2 regions of the Arthrobacter sp. KNU40 genome follow, and region 2 is predicted to be linked to the other one. Evidence: riboswitches for the same ligand, from Rfam matches in the RefSeq annotation. Region 2 holds a riboswitch; the other holds the start of a gene.
What was found. A riboswitch is a leader RNA that binds a small molecule or an ion and turns the genes downstream of it on or off. The one in region 2 is predicted to bind glycine.

Region 1: linked by a shared signal. The riboswitch ahead of gcvP (aminomethyl-transferring glycine dehydrogenase) and the one ahead of gcvP (aminomethyl-transferring glycine dehydrogenase) in region 2 are both predicted to bind glycine.

What each region holds. Positions count from the first base shown of each region.
Region 1 is NZ_CP195850.1:5,016,234-5,024,401, reverse strand. It holds gene ACSKT0_RS23420 (PucR family transcriptional regulator) at 1-1,080, shown strand, start outside; gene cycA (D-serine/D-alanine/glycine transporter) at 1,116-2,582, opposite strand; glycine riboswitch at 2,633-2,741, opposite strand; glycine riboswitch at 2,743-2,840, opposite strand; glycine riboswitch at 3,036-3,136, shown strand; glycine riboswitch at 3,137-3,236, shown strand; gene gcvP (aminomethyl-transferring glycine dehydrogenase) at 3,288-6,161, shown strand; gene gcvT (glycine cleavage system aminomethyltransferase GcvT) at 6,175-7,308, shown strand; gene gcvH (glycine cleavage system protein GcvH) at 7,844-8,168, shown strand, end outside.
Region 2 is NZ_CP195850.1:760,580-768,747, forward strand. It holds gene ACSKT0_RS03675 (carbon storage regulator) at 1-131, shown strand, start outside; gene ACSKT0_RS03680 (hypothetical protein) at 141-740, opposite strand; gene ACSKT0_RS03685 (sigma-70 family RNA polymerase sigma factor) at 915-1,748, shown strand; gene ACSKT0_RS03690 (MFS transporter) at 1,756-3,297, opposite strand; gene ACSKT0_RS03695 (TetR/AcrR family transcriptional regulator) at 3,380-3,928, shown strand; glycine riboswitch at 4,176-4,273, shown strand; glycine riboswitch at 4,275-4,382, shown strand; gene gcvP (aminomethyl-transferring glycine dehydrogenase) at 4,435-7,320, shown strand; gene gcvT (glycine cleavage system aminomethyltransferase GcvT) at 7,334-8,168, shown strand, end outside.

The DNA of each region.
Region 1 (8,168 bases), 890 kb from region 2:
GTCTATGACCTGCTCCGTACGGCGGGAACATCCGGGGACCATTGGCAGGGCCTTATCCAAGGCCTCGAGGCCGAGCTCGATGCGGATCTATTCGTCGTGGACCGGCGCTGTCTTCATCCCTGGCATCCGGATGGTGAGCCTCTGCCGGACTTCCTGGAGGCGGAATTGGCCCCCTTGACGGGGCATATACCCATGACCGGGAAGAAGTTCCAATGGCATCGGCTGCGGGACCGGCACGTGTTGATGATGGACATCCCTACCCACGCCAATGCGGTGCTGGTGGTGCTGCCGAAAAGCGATCCGCACCCTGACGCCGTCGTGCTTCTGCATGCGGCAACGGTGCTGGGGCTGGAACTCTCACGGTCGGCCCTGTCCTTGGAAGGCCGGCATCGCCTGGCGGGCGAATTCCTCTTGCAGGCGTTCGATGGACGTCTCGGGCTCGCGGAACTGGAGGTCAGGCTCGCCGCTCTTGATGTTCCGGCGCAGAATTTGGTGGTTGTTTCGATAGGGGACGACGACGGCGAGCGGCTGGCGAACATTCACGTCGAACTGTGGCGTCACGGCCTTCAGGCCGCTTGCCTGAGGCGTTTCAACACACTTCATGTGGCGATATCAGCAGCGGTGGCCGATGACGTATTGATCCACTGCGCAGGGCCCGAGGTTCGGATTGGCATCAGCTCCCCTACGTCTGCGGGTGGCATCCAACGAGCACTGCAGGAATCGCTGTGGGCGCTCGGTTCAGCGAAAGGCAATGCCGTAAACCTGTCCCGTTACGCCGAGGGGCCCTCGTGGCTGGGGCTCACCAGTTTCGAGGAGGGGGCGGCGTTGGTTCAGCGGCTGCTCGGCCCGATCTTCACGTATGAACAGAGCCAGGAAGGCGATCTCATCGTGACTTTGAAAACCTACCTGGACGCCCAGAGGTCGTGGCAAAAGACTGCCGCGGCGCTCTTCGCCCATCGACAAACCATCATTTACCGCATCCGGAAAATCAGCGAGTTGACGGGGCTCGACATGACCGAAACATCCACGTTGGCCCAGCTTTGGTTTGCGCTCCAGATACATGAGGCCATGCATAAGTGAACCCCCACCCCGCAGAGGTGGTTGTCATTGTCCGCCTAGGCGCCCGCGCGGAGGGGCACGTCTGCGGCATCCTGGTCCGACTGGAGCTCGTCCTGGAACCTCGCGTAGCGGGCCAGGTGGGCTGGACGGCGGCGCAGGAAGAACCACGCGACACCGAGCATGATGAACCAGGCCGGCGTGACCAGCAGTGCCGTCAGCGTGTCCGACTGGGTGGTCAGCGTCCAGAGCACAAACGCGAAGAACGCGAAGACCACCCACACCATCACGATGCCGCCGGGCATCTTGAACGTGGACGCGATGTGCAGCTGCGGGCGACGACGACGGAATGCGATGTAGCTGGCCAGGATGATGGACCAGACGAAGACGAAGCAGACGGCCGACACGGTGGTGACCATGTCAAAGGCCTTGCCGACGTCCTGTCCCGCGTACATCAGGACGACGCCGGAGAGCAGCAGCACGCAGGAGAGGAACAGGGCGTTGCGGGGAACCTTCCGCCGGGACAGGCCGCTGAAAAGGGCCGGGGCGTCGCCCTCCTGGGCTAGGCCGTACACCATGCGCGAGGTCGAGTAGATGCCGGAGTTGGCCGAGGACATGGCCGAGCTCAGCACCACCAGGTTGACCACGGTGGCGGCTGCGCCGAGCCCAGCCAGGGAGAACATGGCGATGAATGGGCTGTGGCCGGCGGCGAACTGGGTCCAAGGAGTGACGGACATCAGGATGATGAGGGCGCCCACGTAGAACAGGAGCACTCGCACCGGGATGGAGTTGATCGCTCTGGGCAGGTTCTTCTCCGGGTCCTTGGCCTCTGCCGCAGTGGTGCCCACTAGCTCAATGCCCACGAATGCGAAGACCGCGATCTGGAAGCCGGCCACGAAGCCCATGAATTCGTGGGGGAAGAAGCCGCCGTGGCTCCAGAGGTTGGTGAGGCTTGCCGGTCCGGCCTCGGACTGGAACCCGCTGAAGATCATGAACAGCCCTACAACGATCAGTGCTGCAATCGCGATGATTTTGATGAGGGCGAACCAGAATTCTGTCTCGCCGAAGGCCTTCACCGTGGTCAGGTTCAGCAGCAGCAGGATCGCGATAGTGGCCAGGCCCGGGATCCACAGCGGGAGGCTCGGCCAGAGCTCCTTTGAGTAGCCCGCAATGGCAATGACGTCCGCGATGCCGGTGATCACCCAGCAGAACCAGTAGGTCCAGCCGGTGAAGAAACCTGCCCACGGACCCAGAAGGTCTGCGGCAAAGTCGCTGAAGGATTTGTAGTGCAGGTTGGACAGCAGCAGTTCGCTCATGGCGCGCATGACGAAGAACAGCATGAAGCCGATGATCATGTACACGAAGATCACGGACGGGCCGGCCGCGGAGATGGTCTTTCCGGAACCCATGAAGAGGCCTGTGCCGATGGCGCCGCCGATCGCAATCAGCTGGATGTGCCGGTTGCTGAGCTGCCGATCAAGATGGGGTGTTTCACTAGCTATGGCGGGCGGGTGATGAATCGTCATGAGGAACTCCATCGTTCAAGTGGCATTAGCGTGCCACGATGATTCGGGTTCCTCCCCGCTCTGTATTGGACCTGAGAGATTCCGCGGCCCCGTGCTTTCGCATGGTTCCGCTTTGCACCGTCGGTGAGCCCGGAGTTCCCGGGCTGCTTTCCAGAGTTGCCTTGCCGCGGCGGTACGGGGGCCTGAGAGTTTCCTGGGGAGGATTTGCTCCTACGGCGACTGCAGAATGTACCGGCAGGACTCTCCCGCCGCAGATCATCAGCGTATTCAGTTTGGGTGATGCCCGACTCAGTGTGGGATAGGTCACCAAGGAATGTCAACTCCGGCTATGCTTCGTGATCTCCTCGACTGATGATCCTCTGCCGACGGCTATTTCCGATACCTGATGTTGCCCCTGCGTTGACATTGTGTGTATGGTGTGAGCCGAATCACCCCAAATCTGAATATGCCTTTCGAACCGTGGCGGGAGAGTCCTCCCAGTCATCAACCGGGCAGGCGCCGTAGGAGCAAATCCTCCCCAGGAATCTCTCAGGCCCCCGTACCGCTGCGGCGAGGCAACTCTGGAAAGCAGCCAGGCTTCGGTCCGGCTCACCGACGGTGCAAGCAGGCAACCAAGCCTGCGGAATCTCTCAGGTCCGATACAGAGCGGGGAGGAACCCAAACCGAAGCCGTGCCATTGCGGTCGGCCCTACCTTGGAGTTCCTTTTGACTGTTCAATCAACCCCCACCGCTTTCGCAGACCGACACATCGGCGCACGACGGCAAATCGATGTTGGCATCATGCTCAAAGCTGTCGGCTACGACTCCGTTGACGGCCTGGTGGATGTCGCTGTCCCCGATTCCATCCGCCAGGATGTTGCACTTAGGCTGTCCAAGCACGGCACCGACGCCCTCAGCGAGGTGGAAGTCCTGGCTGAACTTCGCAAGCTGGCGGCCAAGAACAAGACGGCCGTGCAGATGATCGGCCAGGGCTATTACGACACCGTCACTCCGCCGGTGATCCGCCGCAACATCCTCGAATCCCCGGCCTGGTACACGGCCTACACGCCCTACCAGCCGGAAATCTCCCAGGGCCGCCTCGAAGCCCTGCTGAACTTCCAGACCATGGTCCAGGACCTCACGGCATTGCCGGTGGCCAACGCGTCCCTGCTGGACGAAGCCACCGCCGTCGCCGAGGCCGTATTGCTCATGCGGAGGGCCAACAAGTCCGCCTCTGCGGGCAAGACCGTCCTCGACGCCGAATGCCTCCCGCAGACCATCGCCATCGTGAAGGGCCGCGCCGAGGCGCTGGGCTTCGAGGTGGAGATCGCTGACCTGTCCCAGGGCCTGCCCGACGGCGACATCAACGGCATCGTGCTGCAGCAGCCGGGCGTTTCCGGCCGGGTGTTCGACCACTCCGCCGTGATTGCCGCCGCCAAGGAACGCGGCGCCCTCGTCACCGTGGCGGCGGACCTCCTCGCGCTCACCCTGATCACGCCTCCGGGTGAGCAGGGTGCCGACATCGCCGTCGGCTCCACCCAGCGCTTTGGCGTACCGCTGTTCTTCGGCGGCCCGCACGCCGCGTACATGGCTGTCCAGAAGGGCCTCGAGCGCTCGATGCCGGGCCGCTTGGTGGGCGTTTCCAAGGACGACGCCGGCACTCCCGCCTACCGCCTCGCCCTCCAGACCCGCGAGCAGCACATCCGCCGCGAGAAGGCGACGTCCAACATCTGCACCGCGCAGGCCCTGTTGGCCATCGTGTCCTCGATGTACGCCGTCTACCACGGCCCCGATGGCCTGAAGGCGATCGCCGAGACGGCCCACAACCACGCCCGCACCCTGGCAGCGTCCTTGAAGGCCGCGGGCCTTGAGGTCCTGCACCGCAGCTTCTTCGACACCGTCACCGTCCGCGTCCCCGGCAAGGCCGGGAAGGTCATCGCCGCCGCCGAAGCGCGGGGCATCAATCTGCGGATCATCGACGCCGACACTGTGGGCGTCTCCGTTGACGAAACCACGACGTCGGAAGTGCTGTCCGCAGTGGCCGTCGCCTTTGGCGCCGGTCCCTTGAAGACCGCTTCCGGCTTCGAGTTGCCGGAGGCCGTGGTCCGCAGTTCTGATTTCCTGCAGCACCCGGTGTTCAACACGCACCGTTCTGAAACCCAGCTGCTGCGCTATATCCGCAAGCTGTCGGACCGCGACCTGGCGCTGGACCGCACCATGATCCCGCTGGGTTCGTGCACCATGAAGCTGAACGCCACCGCCGAGATGGAAGCCATCTCCTGGCCGGAATTCGCCTCGATCCACCCCTTCGCCCCGGATTCCCAGACCGAGGGCTGGCGCGAACTGATCGAAGATCTGGAAGCTGACCTGACGGAGATCACCGGGTACGACCAGGTCTCCATCCAGCCCAACGCCGGTTCCCAGGGCGAACTCGCGGGCCTGCTGGCCATCCGCGGCTACCACCACTCCCGCGGCGAGGCCCAGCGCAACGTCTGCCTCATCCCGGCGTCCGCCCACGGCACCAACGCCGCCTCGGCAGTGCTGGCCGGCATGAAAGTGGTCGTGGTGGCCACCGCGGCCGACGGCACGATCGACCACGCGGACCTGCAGGCCAAGATCGACGCCACCGGCCGTGCTTTGTCTTGCATCATGATCACTTATCCGTCCACGCACGGCGTGTACGACGCCGACGTCCGCGAAATCTGCGACTCGGTGCACGCGGCCGGCGGCCAGGTGTACGTGGACGGCGCCAACCTCAACGCGCTCGTGGGCCTGGCCCAGCCGGGCAAGTTCGGGGGCGACGTGTCCCACCTGAACCTGCACAAGACCTTCTGCATCCCGCACGGCGGCGGCGGACCCGGTGTTGGCCCGGTCGCGGCCAAGGCGCACCTTGCACCCTTCATGCCCGGCGATGCGAACAAGGCAGCACACGAAGACGGCGCTTCTTTGCCAGGGACTGGCGTGGCCATCTCCGCCTCGCGTTACGGCTCCGCCGGCGTCCTGCCGATTTCCTGGGCCTACGTGAAGCTCATGGGCGGCGAAGGCCTGACCGAGGCCACCAAGTCCGCGCTGCTTGCCGCGAACTACATCGCCTCGCGCCTCAACGAGTACTTCCCCGTTCTCTACACCGGTGAAGGCGGGCTCGTGGCCCACGAGTGCATCCTGGACCTGCGCGAACTGACGGCTCGCACCGGCGTTACTGCTGAGGACGTGGCCAAGCGCCTCATCGACTACGGTTTCCACGCTCCCACCCTGGCGTTCCCGGTGGCGGGCACCCTCATGGTGGAGCCCACCGAATCCGAGGACCTCGGGGAGATCGACCGATTCATCGAAGCCATGATCACCATCCGCAAGGAAATCGACCAGGTCGCGAACGGCGACTTCACGGTGGAGAACAGCCCGCTGCGCCACGCACCGCACACCGCGGCCGCCGTCGTCTCCTCGGACTGGAACCGTGAGTACTCCCGCGAGCAGGCCGTCTTCCCTGTCCACCACCTCAAGCAGGACAAGTACTTCCCGCCCGTCGGCCGCATCGACGGCGCCGCGGGCGACCGCAACCTGGTCTGCTCCTGCCCTCCGATCGAAGCCTTCGAGAACTAAAGGACTCCTCACGATGACTGAGAACTACACTGCGCTCTACGAAGAGCACAAGAAGCTCGGCGCTTCCTTCACCGATTTCGGTGGCTGGCAGATGCCCCTGAAGTACTCCTCCGAACTGGCCGAGCACCACGCCGTCCGCCAGTCCGCAGGCCTGTTCGACCTTTCCCACATGGGCGAAGTCTGGGTCAGCGGCCCGGACGCGGCCGCTTTCCTGGACTACGCACTGGTGGGCAAGATCTCCGCGATGTCGATTGGCAAGGCCAAGTACTCGCTGATCTGCCAGGAAGACGGCGGCATCATCGATGACCTCATCACGTACCGTCGTGGCGATTCCAAGTTCCTGGTGGTTCCAAACGCCGGCAACGCCAAGGTTGTTGCCGAGGCACTGGCGCAGCGGGCTGCCAACTTCGACGTCGTCGTCGAGGACGCCTCCGCAGCGACCTCGCTGATCGCCGTCCAGGGTCCCAAGGCGGAAGAAATCCTCCTGCGTTTGGTCCCGGCGGAACAGCACGCCCTGGTCACCGAGCTGAAGTACTACGCCGCCGTCGAGGTGCCCTTCACCTTTGCCGGGAGCATCACGGAACTGCTCCTCGCCCGCACCGGTTACACCGGTGAGGACGGCTTCGAAATCTTCGTGGACAACGATGCCGCCGCCGCCCTGTGGCAAGCAATCGCGGCAGTTGCCCAAGACGGCGAGCTGATCCCCGCCGGCCTGGCCTCGCGTGACTCCCTGCGTCTCGAAGCCGGCATGCCGCTCTACGGCAACGAGCTCTCCCGCGAAGGCAACCCCTTCTCGGCGGGCCTGGGCCCGGTCGTCTCGCTCGCCAAGGAAAGCGACTTCGTAGGCCGCGCCGCCCTCGAAGCCCTGAAGGCTGAGGGCGCCGGATCCACCAGCGGCCGCAAGCTGGTTGGCCTCAAGGGCCTGGGCCGCCGCGCCGGCCGCAGCCACTACCCGGTCCTCAAGGACGGCGTAGTGGTCGGCGAAGTCACCTCCGGCCAGCCCAGCCCCACCCTCGGCTACCCCGTGGCGTTGGCCTATGTCGACGTCGAACACGCCGAGCCAGGCACGGCCCTGGACGTAGACCTGCGCGGCAAGGCTGAACCGTTCGAGGTTGTCGCACTGCCGTTCTATAAGCGGGTTAAGTAGGCCGTGTCGCCTTAAGCCCGTCGGCTTCGGTGGGTGGCTGGGAGCCGCGGGACGGAAGAATCCTCCGCGTGCTCGGTCGCGAAGACGCCCGCTGGGCGGACGTGACGCTCCCGGTGGGTTGCGTGACCGTGGTTGCGTTTAGCCCGTCGGGTCCGACATCCTCTGCATGCTCGGTCGCGAAGACGCCCGCTGAGCGGACGTGTCGCTCCCTTAGACGCATGCTGCCGGATGCCGGCACCCGATGGGGCCCTGCATCTCACCTGCGGCTCAGCTCACCTCCGGTTTAGCTTATGGAGGATGAGCTACCTGCCGAGGGTGAGGCCCACGGGAACCACGGGCCCATAACTGAATCCCGAAGGGCCAGCGTTCTTTTCCGGAACGGTGAGCCCCGAAAACTGAACAAGCCTCTAGCGGTGGGGGAGCGGCATCCGGCAGCGTGCGTCAAAGCGACGAAGGAGCAGCACGCAGAGGATGGCGGCCCCCGCCGCGTAACCTGACCACAACTGTTTTCTTAGACCAACGCAAAGGAAAAAACATGGCAAAAGTTGCACCTGAACTCCAGTACTCCGACGAGCACGAGTGGGTTGCCCGCGAAGCCGGCAATCTTGTGTCTGTCGGTATCTCGGCCGTGGCCACCGATGCCCTCGGCGACATCGTGTATGTTGACTTGCCCGAGGTCGGTTCCGCTGTGACTGCGGGGGAGACCTGCGGCGAGGTGGAGTCCACCAAGTCCGTCTCTGACCTGTACTCCCCGGTGACGGGGGAGGTCACGGAAGTGAACTCCGCCGTCGTCGACGATCCTGCGCTGATCAACAACGATCCGTATGGTGCGGGCTGGCTCTTCAAGGTGTCCGCCGAGT
Region 2 (8,168 bases):
TGTCCATCCAGCGTCGCGAAGTTGTTGAGGCGATCGCCGCTGCCAACCTCGCTGCTGCCCAGGCCGGCCCCGAAGCCGAGGAACTCGTTGCCGGGCTGCGTCCGCCGGTTCGCAAGCCGAGCAAGGACTAGGCGCCGTCCCTACTCCAAGCCCAGGAACTCCTTGAGGAGCGGCAGCGAGCAATCCCTCGTCACGGCCAAGGCCCGTTCGATATTTGCATTTTCCGCAAGCAGCATCACGTCATCCACGGTGCCAGCACACGCGACCGCTCCCGGCGCCGCCGGGGCTGCGTCGCCGGGCTGAACGGAGCCAAGCGGAGGGGTCCCGGCCCCTTGCAGCCCCATCTGGAGAGCCTCGACGTTCGCGGCCGCGGTTGTTTCGACTTGATTGAGCACCGAGACCAGCTCACGGTGGTGATCATGAAGCAGTTCCGGCCAGATTCCGGGCGGGGCCACTGAAGCGATCATCGGCAGCGTGGCATTGGCCGACAAGCGCCATTCGATGGCCAGGGCCGACGACTCGATGTTCCGGGCAAGGGTGTCGAACCGAAGGTTTTCCAGGACCTTTTCCACGTCAGCGGCAGTGAATTTCAACCAATGCCAGTTGCCTGCCCGAACGTGCAGCAACTGTGTTTCGAGCCGGTACAACAGCAGTTCCAGCTGTCTCCGCTCGCGCCACAGCATCGCCGATAGCTCATCCGCCCCCACGGTTCCCCACTCCCCGGTTTGGCCTGCGAACATGAATCCGAGGCCTCTTTTGTATCTTTTTCATGAGCGTACACGCATTGTTATTTTTCAGATGGTATGTTCACTGAATACATGTCTGTTCCGTGTAATCTTCGGCACGTTGCATCGTCTCAGCAGCTCGCCCATGAAGCCTTGGAATCAGGCTTGGCAACTCAATAAACAGGTCTCATGGGGGGACTAATTTTGAATCGCGAAGAACGCAACGAGTTGGTGCTGCAGCACTTGCCGCTCGTTGGCTATTTGGTGTCGGAGCTCTGCGCGAGAGCTTCTCATTTGTCGCGCGACGATTTCGCGTCGGTAGGGTCCGTGGCGTTGATAACGTCTGCCGATTCCTTCGATCCGAACCTCGGAGTCCCCTTCGGCGCCTTTGCGCGCCGCCGGATCGTCGGAGCCTTTGCGGACGAGATGCGGGCCAGCGACTGGGCCACGCGCTCTGCGCGCAAGCGCATCAAGGAAACCATGTCGGTCCAGGAGACGCTGTCCGGCGTCCTTGGCCGCACGCCTTCGGTGGCCGAAACCGCATCAGCCCTGGGTGTCGAACGTAGCGTGGTGGAAGCCGCCCTTGCCGATGCCGCAAGGACCCTGTCGCCGCTGGATGACGTCGTAGTGGACACTGTTGCCGCGGACACCATCTCCCCGGAGCACTCGGTCCTGGCCGATGAGCGCCTCAAGTACCTTCGCGCCGCCGTCGACGCCCTGCCGGAAAAGATGCGGTACGTCGTCGAGGAGATCTACTTCGGTGGGCGGACAGTCAAGGAACTCGCTGAGGAACTCGGTTCCACGCACGCCGCGGTCTCCCAACAGCGTGCCGAGGGCATCCGGCTCATGCGCGATGGACTTTCCGCACATTACGCGGACGATCCGGAACAATCCTTTGAGCCCCAATCGCGCATTACGGCCCGACGTCGGCACGACTACCTGTCGACCCTCGCCACCGCCACTTTGGGCGGAATTACCCGTAGTTTCAGCTCGGCAGATGCTGCCTTGAACCGAGCGGTCTAGACTCCGCCTACTTTGCGGTCGGCACGCGGCGGAGCACGACGGCGGCAAGGACTGCCGCTCCCGCCATCAGTACCAGCCCGATCGCCGCCGTGATGTGGACGCCGGATTCAAACGCCGCACGCGCGGCGGATGTCAGGGCATCGCCCATAGGCTGGGGCAGCGTTGCCGCGGTGTCCACGGCTCCGGCGAGCGTCTCCCGCGAGCGTTCGGCCGCGTGGCCGGACAATTCGCCTGGAAGCAGCAAGTGGTGTTGGTAGGACGCCGTCAGGATGGAGCCAAGGACGGCTGTGCCCAGCAATGAACCGAGCTCGTAGCCCGTTTCGGAGATCGCCGATGCAGCGCCCGCCTTGTCGGCAGGAACCGCGCCGAGGATCAGGTCGTTGGAGATGGTCTCCGCCGAGCCAACCCCGATGGCCAGCAGTAGGAGTGCCGTCAAAAGGTACCCCGGACCCTGGCTGTGGTTGCCCAGGGCGGCCACGAGGTATCCAACTGCGCTCAGCGCCAAGCCCGATGCCACCACCAGGCCCGGGCGGATCCGCTTGACCAGCGGAACCACCACCAGGCCCGCCACGATGGTGGCCAGCAGCGCCGGAACCATCGAGATCCCCGCCTGCATGGGGGATTGGCCTTCCACGAGCTGCAAATGCTGCGCGAAGAAGTAAATGAAGCCGGTCATTGAGAACAGGGACAAGACGTTGGCCGTGATGGCCGTGCTGAAGACCTTGTTCCGGAAAAGCCGTACGTCCAACATGGGCGATGCCAAAGAGCCCTGCCTCCGGACGAAGACGATTCCCATGGCCAGGCCGAACGCCATGAAGGCCGCGGGTCCAGGGCCAAAACCGTGTACGGCGGCCTCTTTGATGCCATAAACCACGGGGGCCATGGTCAGGATGGACAGCACAACGCTGGGAACGTCCGGCTTGCCCGGGTTGCGATCCTTGGACTCGGGAATGAGGGAGGGGCCAAAGGCGAGCAGGGGCAGCAACAATGGCACCGCAACCAGGAACACGGCACCCCACCAGAAGTGCTCCACGAGCCAACCGCCGAAGATCGGCCCGAGGGCTGCGCCGCCGGAGAATCCTGCGGCCCACACTGCCACGGCGAGCCGGCGGCGGTTCGGGTCCGGGAAGATGTTGCGGATCAAGGACAGCGTGGACGGCATGAGCATGGCTCCGAAGATGCCCATACTGGCGCGTCCGGCGATGAGCCATTCAGCCGACGGCGCGAAGGCGGTGGCCGCGGAAACGGCGGCGAAGCCCGTGCTGCCGATCAACAGCAAGCGGCGACGGCCGATCCGGTCTCCCAGGTTTCCCATGGACACCAATAGGGCTGCAAGCACCAGCGGGTAGGCGTCGACGACCCACAGCAGCTGCACGCCCCCTACTTCCAAGGACCGGGCGATTTGCGGCAGGGCGAATGTCAGCGCCGTATTGTCCACAGCCACCAGCAGCACGGGGAACATCAGGAGTGCCAGGGCAGCCCAATCGCGCCACGGGGCGGATTGGATCGAAGGGGTGCGGGGGTGCTGGGTTGTGGACGGCGTGAACATGGAGATAACTGTACCGTCTGGACGGTATAGTTTCAATCTGACTCATCGAACTGCCGCATCGAACTAAGGGATGATGGACACCATGCCGCGAAAACCTATTGCCCGGGACGCTGTCCTGGATGCCTTTGAAGCCCTCCTGATCGAGGTGGGGGAGCGGGCTGCGACCCTGGACGCCGTCGCCAAGCGCGCAGGCGTCTCCAAGGGCGGCCTGCTCTACCATTTCCCCAACAAGGAAGCCATGATCAGCTCCTTGCTCGAACGCATGGACGGGCTGGCTGCTCTGGATATCGAGGCAATGAAGGCAGCCCCCGAAGGTGCGGCCGCGTTCTTCATCAAGTCTTCCCTGTGGGCGGATACTCCGTTGGACCGGGTGTTCGTGGCCGCCACGCGGCTCGCGGAAGTAGCCCATGAAGAAACCCGCAGGCGTTTCGCCGGGATCCAGCAACAATGGCTCGATGTGCTCGCCGAGGAAGTGGGGCCCGAGATGGCCAAAGCGGTCCGGTACATGGGCGATGGACTTTACTTCAACGCAATGCTTGAAGGCGGCGCCGGTGATACGGAAGTCAAGGCCAGCGCGAGGAGCGCCGACGTCGGTGCGCTGCTGGCCGCCGTCGAACGCCTCCGTGACTGAGGGTGCGGCCCAACTGTCCCCACCGCCACCCTCGCCTCGCAAGCTCGGCCAGGGAACCCTGGCGGCGTGGGCCCCCGCAGTTGTTGTCGTTTAGAGGCTCCAAAACGACATCTAGTGCGAGTTAGTTGGGGAAGTCGGGCGGGGGCGGTGACCACATTTGCGGACGCGGGCAGTCCGTAGGACAATTGGGAGTTGTGGCAGCCGTCACCGGCAACCACGATCTCATTCACATAACTGAATACGCCTTTGATCTGCGGCGGGAGAGTCCTGCAGGCATGTGATGCAGGCGCCGTAGGAGCAAATCCTCCCCAGGAATCTCTCAGGCCCACGCACCGCCGCGGCAAGGCAACTCTGGAAAGCAGCGCGCTGACGCGCGCTCACCGACGGTGCAAGCGGAACAGTGCCACAAGCACGGTTTCGCGGAAACTCTCAGGTCCAATACAGAGCGGGGAGGAACCCGATTAGCTGTGGCGCACCCTGCGCCGCCTTATTTATGGAGTTCCTTCGTGACGGTTAGTTCAACCTCCACTACGTTCGTTGACCGGCATATCGGCACCCGCCGCCAAGCCGACATTGACATCATGCTCAAGTCTGTTGGCTACGACAGTGTCGATTCGCTCGTAGACACCGCGGTTCCCAATGACATCCGCCAGGACGTCGCGCTGACGCTCCAGAACGCCCTCAGCGAGGTGGAAGTCCTGGCTGAACTTCGCAAGCTGGCGGCCAAGAACAAGACGGCCGTGCAGATGATCGGCCAGGGCTACTACGACACCGTCACTCCGCCGGTGATCCGCCGCAACATCCTCGAATCCCCGGCCTGGTACACGGCCTACACGCCGTACCAGCCGGAAATTTCCCAGGGCCGCCTCGAAGCCCTGCTGAACTTCCAGACCATGGTCCAGGACCTCGTGGGCCTGCCTATCGCCAACGCCTCACTGCTGGATGAAGCCACCGCGGTTGCCGAAGCAGTCCTCATGATGCGCCGCGCCAACAAGAACAAGACGGCCCATGACGGCAAGACCGTCCTCGACGCCGACTGTCTCCCGCAGACCATCGCCATCGTGAAGGGCCGCGCCGAGGCGCTCGGCTTTGAGGTGGAGATCGCGGACCTGTCCCAGGGCCTGCCCGACGGCGACATCAACGGCATCGTGCTGCAGCAGCCGGGCGTTTCCGGCCGGGTGTTCGACCACTCCGCCGTGATTGCCGCCGCCAAGGAACGCGGCGCCCTCGTCACCGTCGCCGCGGACCTCCTCGCCCTCACCCTGATCACGCCTCCGGGTGAGCAGGGTGCCGACATCGCCGTCGGCTCCACCCAGCGCTTTGGCGTTCCGCTGTTCTTTGGCGGCCCGCACGCCGCGTACATGGCTGTCCAGAAGGGCCTCGAGCGCTCGATGCCGGGCCGCTTGGTGGGCGTTTCCAAGGACGACGCCGGCACTCCCGCCTACCGCCTCGCCCTGCAGACCCGCGAGCAGCACATCCGCCGCGAGAAGGCGACGTCCAACATCTGCACCGCGCAGGCCCTGTTGGCCATCGTGTCCTCGATGTACGCCGTGTACCACGGCCCCGATGGCCTGAAGGCGATCGCCGAGACGGCCCACAACCACGCCCGCACCCTGGCAGCGTCCTTGAAGGCCGCGGGCCTTGAGGTCCTGCACCGCAGCTTCTTCGACACCGTCACCGTCCGCGTCCCCGGCAAGGCCGGGAAGGTCATCGCCGCCGCCGAGGCCAAGGGCATCAACCTGCGCGGCATCGACGCGGACACTGTCGGCGTCTCCGTCGATGAGACCACAACAAAGGAAATCGTCGGCGGCGTCCTTGATGCTTTTGGTGTCGTCGCCGCCTTCGGCGCGACGGTGTCCGGTGACGGCGAGGGCTTCGCGCTGGAGGCCGCTGTCGAGCGAACTTCGGACTACCTGCAGCACCCGGTGTTCAACACGCACCGTTCTGAAACCCAGCTGCTGCGCTATATCCGCAAGCTGTCGGACCGCGACCTGGCGCTGGACCGCACCATGATCCCGCTGGGTTCGTGCACCATGAAGCTGAACGCCACCGCCGAGATGGAAGCCATCTCCTGGCCGGAATTCGCCTCGATCCACCCCTTCGCCCCGGATTCCCAGACCGAGGGCTGGCGCGAACTGATCGAAGATCTGGAAGCTGACCTGACGGAGATCACCGGGTACGACCAGGTCTCCATCCAGCCCAACGCCGGTTCCCAGGGCGAACTCGCGGGCCTGCTGGCCATCCGCGGCTACCACCACTCCCGCGGCGAGGCCCAGCGCAACGTCTGCCTCATCCCGGCGTCCGCCCACGGCACCAACGCCGCCTCGGCAGTGCTGGCCGGCATGAAAGTGGTCGTGGTGGCCACCGCGGCCGACGGCACGATCGACCACGCGGACCTGCAGGCCAAGATCGACGCCACCGGCCGTGCTTTGTCTTGCATCATGATCACTTATCCGTCCACGCACGGCGTGTACGACGCCGACGTCCGCGAAATCTGCGACTCGGTGCACGCGGCCGGCGGCCAGGTGTACGTGGACGGCGCCAACCTCAACGCGCTCGTGGGCCTGGCCCAGCCGGGCAAGTTCGGGGGCGACGTGTCCCACCTGAACCTGCACAAGACCTTCTGCATCCCGCACGGCGGCGGCGGACCCGGTGTTGGCCCGGTCGCGGCCAAGGCGCACCTTGCACCCTTCATGCCCGGCGATGCGAACAAGGCAGCACACGAAGACGGCGCTTCTTTGCCAGGGACTGGCGTGGCCATCTCCGCCTCGCGTTACGGCTCCGCCGGCGTCCTGCCGATTTCCTGGGCCTACGTGAAGCTCATGGGCGGCGAAGGCCTGACCGAGGCCACCAAGTCCGCGCTGCTTGCCGCGAACTACATCGCCTCGCGCCTCAACGAGTACTTCCCCGTTCTCTACACCGGTGAAGGCGGGCTCGTGGCCCACGAGTGCATCCTGGACCTGCGCGAACTGACGGCTCGCACCGGCGTTACTGCTGAGGACGTGGCCAAGCGCCTCATCGACTACGGTTTCCACGCTCCCACCCTGGCGTTCCCGGTGGCGGGCACCCTCATGGTGGAGCCCACCGAATCCGAGGACCTCGGGGAGATCGACCGATTCATCGAAGCCATGATCACCATCCGCAAGGAAATCGACCAGGTCGCGAACGGCGACTTCACGGTGGAGAACAGCCCGCTGCGCCACGCACCGCACACCGCGGCCGCCGTCGTCTCCTCGGACTGGAACCGTGAGTACTCCCGCGAGCAGGCCGTCTTCCCTGTCCACCACCTCAAGCAGGACAAGTACTTCCCGCCCGTCGGCCGCATCGACGGCGCCGCGGGCGACCGCAACCTGGTCTGCTCCTGCCCTCCGATCGAAGCCTTCGAGAACTAAAGGACTCCTCACGATGACTGAGAACTACACTGCGCTCTACGAAGAGCACAAGAAGCTCGGCGCTTCCTTCACCGATTTCGGTGGCTGGCAGATGCCCCTGAAGTACTCCTCCGAACTGGCCGAGCACCACGCCGTCCGCCAGTCCGCAGGCCTGTTCGACCTTTCCCACATGGGCGAAGTCTGGGTCAGCGGCCCGGACGCGGCCGCTTTCCTGGACTACGCACTGGTGGGCAAGATCTCCGCGATGTCGATTGGCAAGGCCAAGTACTCGCTGATCTGCCAGGAAGACGGCGGCATCATCGATGACCTCATCACGTACCGTCGTGGCGATTCCAAGTTCCTGGTGGTTCCAAACGCCGGCAACGCCAAGGTTGTTGCCGAGGCACTGGCGCAGCGGGCTGCCAACTTCGACGTCGTCGTCGAGGACGCCTCCGCAGCGACCTCGCTGATCGCCGTCCAGGGTCCCAAGGCGGAAGAAATCCTCCTGCGTTTGGTCCCGGCGGAACAGCACGCCCTGGTCACCGAGCTGAAGTACTACGCCGCCGTCGAGGTGCCCTTCACCTTTGCCGGGAGCATCACGGAACTGCTCCTCGCCCGCACCGGTTACACCGGTGAGGACGGCTTCGAAATCTTCGTGGACAACGATGCCGCCGCCGCCCTGTGGCAAGCAATCGCGGCAGTTGCCCAAGACGGCGAGCTGATCCCCGCCGGCCTGGCCTCGCGTGACTCCCTGCGTCTCGAAGCCGGCATGCCGCTCTACGGCAACGAGCTCTCCCGCGAAGGCAACCCCTTCTCGGCGGGCCTGGGCCCGGTCGTCTCGCTCGCCAAGGAAAGCGACTTCGTAGGCC